2 regions of the Alteribacillus sp. JSM 102045 genome follow, and region 1 is predicted to be linked to the other one. Evidence: a T-box and tRNA genes for the amino acid it is inferred to sense, from the RefSeq annotation. Region 1 holds a T-box; the other holds one or more tRNA genes.
The links. The T-box of region 1 lies ahead of tyrS (tyrosine--tRNA ligase). A T-box ahead of a tRNA ligase gene usually reads a tRNA of that ligase, here a tRNA-Tyr.
Positions count from the first base shown of each region.

Region 2: it encodes a tRNA-Tyr, which carries the amino acid that the T-box ahead of tyrS (tyrosine--tRNA ligase) is inferred to sense. The anticodon was not compared.

Region 1 covers NZ_JBHFQG010000004.1:72,036-78,773, forward strand. The annotation lists gene ACE1TI_RS04185 (diguanylate cyclase domain-containing protein) at 52-204, opposite strand; gene ACE1TI_RS04190 (GGDEF domain-containing protein) at 186-644, opposite strand; gene ACE1TI_RS04195 (hypothetical protein) at 1,050-1,205, opposite strand; gene rpsD (30S ribosomal protein S4) at 1,658-2,260, shown strand; gene tyrS (tyrosine--tRNA ligase) at 2,359-3,633, opposite strand; T-box leader at 3,731-3,960, opposite strand; gene ACE1TI_RS04210 (transglycosylase domain-containing protein) at 4,099-6,738, shown strand, end outside.
Region 2 covers NZ_JBHFQG010000035.1:20,297-27,034, reverse strand. The annotation lists gene ACE1TI_RS17780 (CdaR family protein) at 1-350, opposite strand, end outside; gene cdaA (diadenylate cyclase CdaA) at 343-1,164, opposite strand; gene ACE1TI_RS17770 (zf-HC2 domain-containing protein) at 1,423-2,067, opposite strand; gene sigW (RNA polymerase sigma factor SigW) at 2,085-2,651, opposite strand; gene ACE1TI_RS17760 (aspartyl-phosphate phosphatase Spo0E family protein) at 2,953-3,117, shown strand; gene ACE1TI_RS17755 (aromatic acid exporter family protein) at 3,222-4,250, shown strand; tRNA gene ACE1TI_RS17750 (tRNA-Ala) at 4,493-4,568, opposite strand; tRNA gene ACE1TI_RS17745 (tRNA-Gly) at 4,580-4,653, opposite strand; tRNA gene ACE1TI_RS17740 (tRNA-Gly) at 4,658-4,732, opposite strand; tRNA gene ACE1TI_RS17735 (tRNA-Lys) at 4,782-4,857, opposite strand; tRNA gene ACE1TI_RS17730 (tRNA-Tyr) at 4,968-5,053, opposite strand; tRNA gene ACE1TI_RS17725 (tRNA-Glu) at 5,137-5,211, opposite strand; gene ACE1TI_RS17720 (D-alanine--D-alanine ligase family protein) at 5,402-6,604, opposite strand; gene ACE1TI_RS17715 (UDP-N-acetylmuramoyl-tripeptide--D-alanyl-D-alanine ligase) at 6,625-6,738, opposite strand, start outside.

The DNA of each region.
Region 1 (6,738 bases):
TTAAAATAAAGCATCCTTTGATTCTTCTTCGAAAACGACTTGATTTTTTCCTTACTTTTTCGCTTGATAAAGGGCGCGATCAGCCCGCACAAAGAGAAGATCAAGAGACACCTGCTCTTCTTGTTTCCAGTTTGCAGCGCCGCAAGACACAGTCACTGCTGGGGCTGATTCCCTTGCAACACTTTCTACAATTCGGCGTGCCACTTTTTTCCTGCTGACGCAGCAGTCTGAGGTAAATAAACTGCTAATTCTTCTCCTCCCCACCTTGCTGCAATATCATTTTTACGAATATTCTGCTGAATAATCGATCCAACTTGAATAATAATCTGATCTCCTGTTTGATGGCCAAAGGTATCATTTACTTTTTTGAATTTATCAATATCGAAAAGTAGAAACGTACCTTCCTTCTCTTGAGTAAGCGCCCGAAGTATACATTCATCAAGATAATGCCTGGAATGCAGTTTTGTTAAGTGATCGGTAATTACCATAGTTTCCAGCTGTTCATGGAGCATAGCATTCAGAAAAGCAAGGGTGGAATGATGAACAAGCGACTGCAGCAGTTTAAATTGGTGAAAAGTAAATTCTTTTACCAGCACAATAACAATACCCTTTATTTCCCTGCTTTGTACCATAGGCACAGCCATCAGGAGTTGTATTCCAATAAGCAATAGGTTGGTCTTGTGTTTAGGTCACTTATAAATAAAGGATCTGCTTGATTTTCAAATCGTTTAATCATTTTATATATAACTTTTATATGCTCCGGTTTTTTAAAGAAGCTTTTATTTAGCATTCGAAAATTATCATTCTCATTTGTAAGTACAAATTCAATTTTCATTTTTCAAGAGGGGATAAATTTTTTGATTTGGCTTTTCATGCTTTGTGCTGTCTCTTCCAGCTTTAACCTGGAATTTAATATATATGATGTCTCATTACATTTGAAGGACTCCATAAATTCCCTGTTTCCCTCGAAGCGGAATATATAACACAGATGTGTTGTTTCCAGAGGTGTCATCCTCTTGTATCATGCCGGATAAATAAGTTTGTTTCATTTATCCATTCATATTTTCTAACCCATTTGAATAATCAATCTCCGGCAAATCTTCTTGTACATCCCATTCTTGTGATAAATGCAGGGCAATACGGCATGATGAATAGACAGATTGAAGGGCCTTTATTACTTCTTTTAATACGGAACCAGCCCGCATCGATGAACTCGGCTGATCGCATTTTAAAGGAAACCGCCAAAGACTCCACTTCCCGTGGCAGCGGCGGCATTAGTCCATCCTGTACGTTGAAAATTTTATGATTTATTATATATGATACATTTGACCTGAGTCTTTTGCAGTTAAATATAACTTATTTATCCAAACTTTTCCTTTCTTTTCTTAAAAAATTATTTCACTTTATACAGCGGGAAATATTGACTTAGATTTCGAAAAATTATATAATGGCGTCTGTGTGAAAGACAGCCAGGACAAACTTGATATGTACACCCTTATCATTTTGTTCCTTAAACCTGCGGCTGAATCATTGGTTTAAGGGGCATTGCGTAACCTCTAGCTGTCGAGGCGAAGATGCTTGAAAACAAAATGAGCATGTCAGGAGATTGTCAACGTTGTTCTTTTTCCAATACTTTAATATAGAGGAGGCTTCTTGTATGGCACGTTATACAGGACCATCTTGGAAAAAATCCCGCCGTTTTGGTATTTCTCTAAGCGGTACAGGAAAAGAATTAGAAAAACGCCCATATGCACCAGGCGAACACGGACCGACTCAACGGAAGAAACTTTCAGAGTACGGCCTGCAGCTTCAAGAAAAACAAAAACTTCGCTATATGTACGGTTTGAACGAGCGTCAATTCCGCAAGTTGTTTGAACAGGCTGGTAAAATGCAAGGGGTACACGGTGAGAACTTTATGATCTTGCTTGAATCCCGTCTTGATAACTTAGTATACCGACTTGGCCTTGCTCGCACACGCCGTGCTGCGCGCCAGCTTGTTACACACGGACACGTAACGGTTGACGGAGAACGTGTAGATATTCCATCTTACCGCGTTAAGCCGAACCAAACAATCGGTCTTCGCGAAAAATCCCGCAACCTTTCTGCTGTAAAAGAAGCAGTAGAAGTGAACAACTTCGTACCAGAATATTTAACTTTTGACGAAGAAAAGCTTGAAGGAACGTACAACCGCTATCCTGAGCGTTCTGAACTTCCTTCTGAAATTACAGAAGCGCTTATCGTTGAATACTACTCCCGTTAAGCTAAACAAAAGTCAGGCTTCCTAAATTTAGGGTGTCTGACTTTTTTACGTTCAATATGAAAGAACCTGAGACCGGCTGCATGGTCTCAGGTCTGTTTTTAAGCATATTGAATTAAAAAATATTTCTTTTTCCCGCGGCGAATGATAGTAAAGGCACCATCAATTTTATCTTCCTTTCCAATGACTTTATCCAGCTCCTGACAACGATCTCCATTAATATAAATTGCTCCGTTTTTAATATCTTCTCTCGCTTGCCGCTTAGAAGGAGAGATGCCTGCTTCAACCAGAAGATCTAAGAGTCCCTTTTCTTTCTCCTCTATTACGTGAGCTGGTACATCTTTAAACCCTTGTTTAATTTCTTCGGCAGATAGTTCTTTCAGGTCCCCTCCGCCAAATAAAACTTGTGAAATGTGCTGCGCCTGGGTGAGTGCATTTTCCCCATGGACGAAACAAGTCACTTCTTCAGCAAGTCTGCGGTGGGCTTTACGCTCTTCAGGACGCGCTTCCAGTTCTTTTTCTAATTCATTAATTTCTTCATTATCTAAAAACGTAAAATACTTCAAGAATTTAATAACGTCACGGTCGTCCGTGTTAATGAGAAATTGATAAAATTCGTATGGTGACGTTTTTTCAGGATCAAGCCAAATGGCTCCGCCTTCCGTCTTCCCAAACTTCGTCCCATCTGCTTTTGTAACAAGAGGTATCGTAAATCCATAAGCATCCGGCTGTTCTCCTTCTTCTCCACCTTTCATCCGGCGGATCAGCTCTAGACCAGCTGTAATATTTCCCCATTGGTCGCTTCCGCCAATTTGCAGCTGACATCCTTTTTCTTTGTTTAAATGGTAAAAATCAAAGGACTGCAATATTTGATAGCTGAATTCTGTAAAAGAAATACCGGACTGGATGCGGGATTCAACTGACTCTTTTGCGAGCATATAATTTAAACCAAAATGTTTTCCTACATCTCTTAAAAAGGAAACAACACTCATGCTTCCAATCCAATCATAGTTATTTAGCACCTCAGCTTTATCGCCGCCCTCGAAATCCAAGTATTTTTGTAGTTGTCCTTTAATTCTATCACTATACATTTTGACGACATCTTCTTCATTCAATGTCCGTTCCGCTTTTTTTCCGCTTGGATCTCCAATCAACCCAGTAGCCCCGCCTACAAGCGCGAGAGGCTTATGTCCTGCCAGCTGAAAACGGCGAAGAGTTATTATGGTCAGCAGGTGTCCAATATGAAGACTATCCCCAGTTGGGTCAAAACCACAATACATCGTTACTTGTTTTTCATTTAACAGTTCCTGAAGCCCTTCTCTGTCTGTAACTTGATTAATCAATCCGCGAAATTCTAAGTCTTTTAAAATATCCACATTCCAGCGCTCCTTTTTTGAGAATAACAAATACGTTTCAAAGCTGAGTATCAAAGCCTAGGGATTTTTTCCCATTAAAAAACGCCCCTTCCTCTCTAGAAGGGACGATCTTTATCGCGGTACCACCCTTGTTGAAAGCTTACATGCTGCTTTCCACTCGGTTGTTATAACGGCAGATTCCGTCTTTTGATTCATAGGAAGAACACGTATAAACCAAAAGAAGCTCGAGAACGTAATTCACATCTTTCCTTTGTACCGGCTTGCACCAGCCGCCGGTTCTCTGAATACAGGGAGGAATATGCTACTTCAATCCTTCAATGCTTATTATTATAAAATTTTTAGACTATATTTCTTTTATCATATTTGCTTTCTTTCTGTCAACGGCAGAAGAGAAAATCAGTAAAACGCATAGGAAGCTAGTACCGCTTATGCTATAATATCGTTGACGTTTAGGAGGAATTATATATGCATAAATTTTTTGAAAGACTAAACCACAAGCTCGACAAGGTGAAAAACCATTCATTCATTAAAGGACTTAATATTACATCCCATGTGTTCTGGAACCTTGTCTTAATATCGGCTGTTCTGATGGTAATGCTGGCATTATTTGTTGGAGGGGCCGGGGCCGGCTATTTTGTCTCATTGGTAGAAGATCAGGAAGATTACAGTAAAGAAGAATTTCAACAGGAAGTTTATAATTATGAAGAAGTAAGCGATCTATATTTTGACGATGATGAATACTTAGGAAAAATACCTGCTGACCTTGAAAGAAAAGAACGGTCGCTTGATGAAATGTCTAATCATCTAATTCATGCTGTTATTTCTACAGAAGACGAATACTTCTTTGAACATAAAGGGGTCGTCCCAAAAGCATTATTTCGTGCTACTTACCAAGAGATAACCGGGGCCAGCACGCAGACCGGCGGCAGTACGCTGACCCAGCAGATTATTAAAAACCAATTATTGACAAATGAAATTTCTTTTGACCGAAAAGCAAAAGAAATTGCCCTGGCCTTACGAATGGAAAACTTTTTTGAAAAAGAGGAAATCCTCGAAGCCTACCTTAATATTGTTCCTTTTGGCCGAAACGCAAATGGCCGGAATATCGCAGGAGCCCAATCTGCCGCAGAAGGATTATTTGGAGTAGATGCTTCGGAATTAAATATAGCTCAATCTGCTTTTATTGCAGGTCTTCCAAAAAACCCCTTCGTCTATACCCCTTTTGCTGCAGGCGGAGAAGTTAAGGAAGATTTTGATGCCGGTTTAAACAGAATGAAATTAGTTTTAAACAATATGCATGAAAACGGCTTTATTACAAAAGAAGAATACGAAGAAGCTCTTGAATATGACATAAAAAATAATTTAACCGATCCATCCGGAAGCCTCGTTGAAGATTATCCATACCTTACGTATGAAGCACAAGACCGGGCTTCTCGAATCATACGTGAAAATTTATTAGAAGAAGATGGTATTGAGATTGATGACCTTGATGAAGAAGAACGTCAGGAAACTCTCACACAATATCTAGCTCAAGCTAAAAAGGAATTAGCCCTTGGCGGCTACAATGTCCACCTTACTATAAAAAAAGATATTTATGATTCCATGCAAGAAGCGGTTAATAACTCGGAATGGTTTGGACCTGACCGGCAGGGTGAAGATGGTACAGAGCCTGAAGAAGTCGGAGCCATTTTAATAGATAATCAAACGGGAGCTATTTTAAGTTTTGTTGGAGGACGAGATTTTAACAGGGAAAACTTAAATCACGCCACTCAAGCATACAGGCAAAACGGGTCAACGATGAAACCCTTGTTAGCATACGGCCCTGCTATTGATCAAGGTGTTGTACAGCCGGGCACCGTACTTCCCGATGTCCCAAGTGAGTATAGAGATGGGACAGAGTTTACAAATTTCGGAGGCAGTTATCAAGGTTTTGTCAGTGTTCGAGAAGCATTAAAGGAATCTAGAAATGTTCCAGCCGTCAAGACTTTTCAAAGGATAGAACATGAAACTTCCAGGCAGGCGCTTGAAGACATGGGATTTCAGAGGCTTGATCCTGATGAACCTTATGAGTCTGGATCAATCGGCGGTTTAACTTACGGGGCAACTGTCGAACAAAATACGAATGCCTTTGCTACATTTGGAAACGAAGGGCAATTTCACGATTCGTATTTAATCGAAAAAATCGAGAAAAAAGATGGGGAAACTGTTTATGAACACAATGCGGAAAACAATAAAGTCTTTTCGCCGCAAACTGCTTTTCTAACGGTAGATATTTTAAGAGACGTCTTAGAACCAGGTGGTACAGCAAGCGCTCTTCCTGGTATGCTCAAATTCGGCGGTGATTGGGCTGGTAAAACAGGTACAACAAACGACACAAAAGATTCCTGGTTTATCGGTTTAAACCCAAACGTGACCTTTGGTACCTGGATCGGATATGATGACCCACAGGCTCTCGCTACACCTTACAAAGGGTTAAGTTATGGTGCTAGAACACAGCAAATATGGGCAGAAATGATGAACGCAGCTTATGACGCAGACCCTGATGTATTAGGAATTGATGATGAGTTTGAACAGCCTGACGGCATAGTACGTCAGACCATTTGTGGTATTTCAGGAAAACTGCCTAGCTCCCTTTGTAAAGAAGCAGGCTTGACAACAACAGATTACTTTAACGAGGAATTTTTACCATCAGAAACTGATGACAGTCTTAGCGAAGTATCTTCTGTTACGATTAATGGTGAAAGATATAAAGCTTATGACTCCACTCCGTCAGACTTCACTCAATCAGGAGTATCGATTAAAGAAGATTATTTTGATGCTGACGATATGAGTGAATATCTACCAGATGATTGGGATAATATTGTTCCTGACCAATCGGCTCCTAATAATGGCCGCAGACCATCACAGGTGACCGGAGTGTCTTTTAATGGCGGTCAAATTACATGGAACCAGCATCCTGACAATGACATTGTTGGCTACAGGATATACTCTCGTGACGGATCGAGAGTAAAAACAGTGCGTTCAAATACCACTACTTCTACAAGCGTGAACACAAACGGAAAATTTTTCGTGACTGCTGTTGACTCCAGGGGCAGACAATCAACA
Region 2 (6,738 bases), on a different contig from region 1:
GGGAAATCACGGTATTCCAGCCGGACATTGTGAACACCAGGGCCTTTGTCTTCCAGATCGACATAAACCTCATATGCCGGCCTTGATAGTTGAAACAGCATGATAGACGTTTGAGGACCTCTCAGCTCCACATCTACTGTTTCTTCCATCTCCGCCACTGCGTATTCTTCATCATCATAATAAGCATTAACTTCCACATCGTTAATTGTATAGGAGCTTTCATCATTATTGTCCGGAAGCACACCTGGCTGATTGCTGATATTATTCATATTAACCATCATATAAAGCATTACTGCAATCAGCAAGGAGACAAATTTGACAAACCAGTGATTATTAAATAACTTATCCATCTTTTTTGCCTCCCCATTGCCACAGACCAGAGGTGTTTTTCACGTCAGCAATTAATTCGCGCTCCAGCATTGCCCGTAAAGTATCTTCATCGAGATCTCTATGTAAATCTCCATTCTTGGTTGCAGAAATACTGCCTGTTTCCTCTGAGACTACAATGGTTAAACAATCGGTAACTTCACTAATTCCTAAAGCGGCGCGATGACGAGTACCCAGCTCTTTTGAAATAAAAGGGTTTTCCGACAATGGAAGATAGCACGCTGCAGCTGCAATTTCATTATTTCGCATAATAACTGCTCCATCGTGAAGCGGGGTATTCGGTATAAATGTATTAATCAACAGCTCCGAAGTAACTGTAGCATTCATAGGTATACCAGTTTCAACGTAATCATTCATTCCCGTTTCCTTTTCAATGGACAGCAGTGCGCCAATGCGGCGTTTTGCCATATACTTCACTGATTTCATAATTGCTTCTACTGTTTTAACTGAATTTTCTTCTTCCGGGGTGGCGGAACGTCCAAATAGCCGGCCTCTTCCTAACTGTTCAAGGGCGCGTCTTAGTTCCGGCTGAAAAATAATGATAATAGCTAAAAGCCCGTATGTAACGGCCTGGGACATAATGTACTGTAAAGTACGCAGTCCAAAGAAGCTGCTTAAAAACCAAACAGCTAATATGACAGTTATCCCCTTTAGAAGCTGTACAGCCCGTGTTCCGCGAATAACAGTTATCAATTTATAAATAACATACGCTACTAGCGAGATATCTACAACTGTACCTAACATATTTAAAAATTGAAAGTCGTCTCCAGGCAACATCGCTCTTCCTCCAATTAGCTCTTGCAAGAAAAAGAAAACAATAAATTTATTATAGCATATATCTTTTCCTATTCGCCTTACAGGTTACGTACACTTTTTCTGTTTTAATAATAGAAATTCGATTTATCTTCATATTTATGCAGAGAAAACCTTATTTTTAAAAAAGACTTTCTTCCGTTATAAAAAAAACACCCAGGAATTAGACGTCCTGGGTATCGGCTTTGTTTCATTTTTCCTTTTATAATATATATGAAACCTTTATTTTTGCTCTTCTTTATTGTTCTCTTCAAAAGAGAAGACATCGGAAACGATCCGTTTTGTATGATACCAAAACCATTCCAGAGCCTGGTCTACTTGTTCAATCTCCCCAGCAACCTTGCCAGCTGAAGCTAAATATTGTTCTCCATTTATAACAGTTAAATTTCCGGTTATTTCCCCTTTCACCTCGACGCTTCCGTTTTTGACAAGAAGATCGCCATCAACCGTTTCTCCTTCTGGAACAATCACCGTGTCGTTTTCCCGGTCAATCTCTACACCTTGTCCGCCGACTACCGAAACTCCTTCACCAGATTGTTCATTCCAAACAGATAATAAACTGGAGGCCATTAAAAAAACAAACAATGATGCAGCTACTAAGACAGGATGCTGTTTCATCCAATTTTTCCAATGCTTCCGTTTCTTTTCACGAGGAAGGTTATTCCTTACAGCTTCCGTAAAGCCAGCAGGCGCTTCAATATGGGAGGAGCTCTGTACAAGCATAACTGCTTTTTTCAGTTCTTTGTAATGGGCCGAACACTCCTCACATGCTTCTAAGTGCCGGTAAAACTCGGTACGCTCCGAATCAATCATTTCCCCATCCAAGTATTTGTGCAGTTGTATTTCGTACTTTTTTTCACATGCCATCCTTTATTCCTCCCTCCTTACGCATTTCCCAGCCGTTTGCGCAAGGCTTCACGGCCTCTATGTATGTGAGTCTTAACAGTGTTTTCCGGCAGATCTAAAATTTCACTAATTTCTTTTATGTGCAAACCTTCTATGTATCGTAATATAATAGCGGAACGATACTTTGGCGGCAAATAGGAAATTTCCCGCTGCACCCATTCCTGCATTTCTAATGTAACCACTTGTTCTTCAGGAAGCTTTTCGGAAGCTGCAATTTGGGAATAACCAGTCAGCCCTTCTGTGCCTTGTATCTCAGCGTCCAAGGAGTAATCAGGCTTTTTTTTACGCAGACGGTCGATGCATAAATTTGTTGTAATACGAAACAACCACGTCGAAAACTTTCTCTTTTCATCATAACTTTCTAAGTTGGCATAAGCTCTTAAAAATGATTCTTGAGCCATATCCTGCGCTTCGTGGCTGTTCCCGGTCATCCGGTAAGCAATTTGATAAACTTTATCTTTATACAAATCTACCAGCTCTGCAAATGCTTCCTGATCTTTTTCTCTTTTTATTTCTCTAATCAGCCGTTCTACTACCGCATCCATATCTAGACCTCCACCCACTTTGCGGGTCTCTTCCTTACGAATTCGCCTCTCCACAGGTTTCATATTTTTAAAATTGTTTTGGACGTTTTCATTCATACAAAAACGAATAACTCTTAGTTCGAGTTATTCTATTAATCAAACGTTTGATTGACATTTTTTTCTACGAAATTAATTATAACATCTCTTCTTGCAGATAGGGGATAAATTTACAATTCTGTGAAAATGGAAAAATAGTGTTTTCAAATCTTTGGAAATGGGTAAAAATAAAATTAAATAATCATCCATACGGGAGTGAACAATAATGTCTGAGCAAACCTTGCTTAGGGAAATTGAAACGAAAAGAGAAAAATTAAATCATATCGCTTGGAATAAACCACTTTTTTCTGAAGAAGTGGTGAATTTAAGTAAAGAACTCGACCAACTTTTAAATAGATATGATAATACATTATCAGCAGCAAAAGCTTAACAGATTTGACGTATGTAAGGCCTGACTTCATTATGGAGTCAGGCCTTATCTATTCTCACGATGCCCAATCGTGTATGATAGACTTATGAAGGTGAGAAAAAGATATGAAACGATTTCAATTTGCTGGAAACCGGGTAATCAAAACAGGAGTCGCCATTTTAATAACAGCATGGATATGCCAAATCTTAGGCTGGCCGCCTGTGTTTGCTGTCATTACAGCAATTGTCACTTTAGAACCCACTGTTTCAGATTCTATTAAAAAAGGGATCATTCGTCTGCCGGCTTCCGTCTTTGGTTCTTTTTATGCCGTGCTGTTCATTTATTTTTTCGACCATTCTCCAATAACCTATGCACTTGCGGCAGTATTTACAATTGCTACTTGTGTGAAACTTAAATTGCATGCTGGTCTTTTAGTTGCCACCCTTACTTCTGTAGCAATGGTTGAAGTTCTGCACGATAATTATTTTATTTCCTTTTTTATTAGGTTAGGAACAACCACAATCGGTTTGTTAGTTTCCACCGCCGTAAACATGTTTGTTTTCCCGCCGGATTATACGCAGGACATTATTCGAAACATTAATAAAATGGCCCAAAATACAGGAACTGCTGTTGAGAAATTGTTTAGAAAGGTTCTAGAAAACAACCAAGAAGAAAGCAGTCAAAAAGAAATTATTGAGCAGTTAGATAAAAAATTACATAAAACAGAAACGCTTATTCGGTTTCAAAAAGACGAATCAAAATTCCATCCGTTAGCTGGAAGTGAAAAAGATTTGTTTTATCTTGCACAGCACCAATTAGTTCGGCTGCGTTTAATTCGTTATCATATAGCCAACGTCTTAAACACTCCATTAGACACGATTTCATGGACAGCAGAAGAAAAATCGATCATTATGGAAGCTGTTCGTTACTTAGCAAAAAGCATGAAAAGCGATTCTCATTACAATCCGCTTATTCATCAAAAACGAGTCCGGCAATTAATGGAATTATTTTGGGAAGGAAATGAAGAAATCACCCAAAATAACGATCAGCACCCGACACACTTTCCACCAGAACTCATCCTTTTATATGAGCTTCTGTCTATTTACACGCAGGTGGAAGAATTTTATGAAAATCCCCGGCACACACAAAATTAAAACTTTAAAAGAACAAAAGCGCAAGCGCCCTGTTCAGCGTCGACAGGTAAATGTTCTTCAGTCATGAAAGGCGCTCTTTGCCTTTCATGAATGGAGGTTATTTAAGCCCAAGAGGCTGGGCGCTGAAGCTAGACGCGGATCAAACAATATGGAGATAGTTATCCACAACTTGTAAAAACATAATTTCCTAAACAATAAAAATACCACAGTACATTCACTGTGGTTTTATTAATTATTATGTATGGTGGAGCCTAGCGGGATCGAACCGCTGACCTCCTGCGTGCAAAGCAGGCGCTCTCCCATCTGAGCTAAGGCCCCAATATGTATAATGGAGCGGGTGATGGGAATCGAACCCACGACATCAGCTTGGAAGGCTGAGGTTTTACCACTAAACTACACCCGCATAATGGAGCGAAAGACGGGATTCGAACCCGCGACCCCTACCTTGGCAAGGTAGTGTTCTACCACTGAACTACTTCCGCGTCCTGTACATTCAAAAATATATATTATGTAGTCATTTTTTCAATGAAATGGTGAGCCATGGAGGATTCGAACCTCCGACCCTCTGATTAAAAGTCAGATGCTCTACCATCTGAGCTAATGGCTCTTATTGTAAATTTTCTTATGTTTCATTATACACATCTTATATACTTTAAAAAGCAGCTAAAATGTATTGTACACTAGTTTGGCCTGAAGTACAAATTTTAAACAAATAAATGGTGGAGGGGGACGGACTCGAACCGCCGAACCCAGAGGGAGCAGATTTACAGTCTGCCGCGTTTGGCCAACTTCGCTACCCCTCCATTTAAAAAAGGCACCGTTCTATTTTAAACAAACAACCTTATGTTTGTCAATGGTTGTCCGATATGTAAAATAAAAAAATTAATGGTGACCCGTAGGGGATTCGAACCCCTGTTACCGCCGTGAAAGGGCGGTGTCTTAACCACTTGACCAACGGGCCACATATGCAGCAAAGAGTAACCTCTCTTGCTGACATATGATATTATATCTTATAGCGGTGATTAGTTGCAAGGATTTTTTAAGATTTTATAGATTAATTATTTTAAAATGACCTTCAATAATTAGAAACGATTTAAAACAATAAAATAACCGTCTCATTGTTTTAGACGGTTATTACTTCTCTGAAGCAGCTATAAATTATTAGACTTTGAACCGCTTTTTACACCCTCTGCACTTTGGAGGGAGAAAAGGTTAGAGTCAATAGAAAATGTCAATTTGTCTCTTTCTCGTTTTCGTTTTAAAGCCAGCTGAATAAGCTGATGAGTTAATTGGGTATAATTCTTCCCTGCTGGATCCCATAGGTAAAAGGATAAAGACCCGGGAATAGTATTGATTTCGTTTACGTAAACCTTATCTTTAGCTTGGTCAATTAAGAAGTCTATACGGGATACCCCGCTGCAGCCAAGGATTTGAAAAGTGTCCTTTGCGAGTTCCTGAACTTCTATTGTACGAGCGTCGTCTAAAGGCGCAGGAATAACACGATCTGTGCTTTCCATTCCTTTTGCTGCATCACCGCTTTTTCCTCCCCCTTGATACTTATCCTGGTAGCTTAATATCTCTTCTGTTTTCAGGACTTCTTCAATAACGGAAGCTTCTACTTCTTCATAATCGCCAAGAACCGAGCAGTTTACTTCCTTCATATCCTGCACCATATATTCCACTAAGATTTTCGAAGCAAAAGACATCGCTTCTTCTACAGCTTCCTCAAGCTCCTCACGATTTTCTGCTTTACTAATTCCAACGCTTGAGCCCAGGTTAGCCGGCTTCACTATAACGGGGAAACCAAGACGTTCTTCAATCATATTAATAATCTCTTCACTATCATCGGTCCAGTGACTGCTGTAAAACCAAACATAATCCAAAATAGGAAGGTTGGAATCTCTAAGCATTTGCTTCATCATTACTTTATCCATACCAACAGCAGAAGACATTACGTCACAGCCAACGTAAGGAAGGTCATATAACTCAAAAAGACCCTGCAGAACCCCATCCTCTCCAAACGTACCGTGAACAATAGGAAAAGCTACGTCAATCTCAGCCACTGTTCGTTTCCCAAACTTCGGAACCGGATCTTTTTGTAATACCACATTTCCGTTATCTGATTTAGCTACCGACACTTTCTGAGCGTTTTCTAAAAGCTGTTTTAAATCTTTATATACTTCAATGTCAAGAAGTTCTTCTCCTGTATACCAATTGCGGTCCTTGCTGATGTAAACAGGGACTGCTTCATATTGGCTGTCATCCATTGCTTTCATTGCTTGGAGGGCAGAGATAACGGATACCTCATGTTCTACTGAAACCCCACCAAAAAATACACCTACTCTGGTTTTCATTACAATTTTCCCTCTCTTCCTCACTCATTAAAAGTATCAGGTAAATCATTTTCCAACAGCACCACGGATTTTTGCACGGCTACCTGATTCATTTTATCCAATGCATCTTGAAGGTTTGATGCCACATAATACTG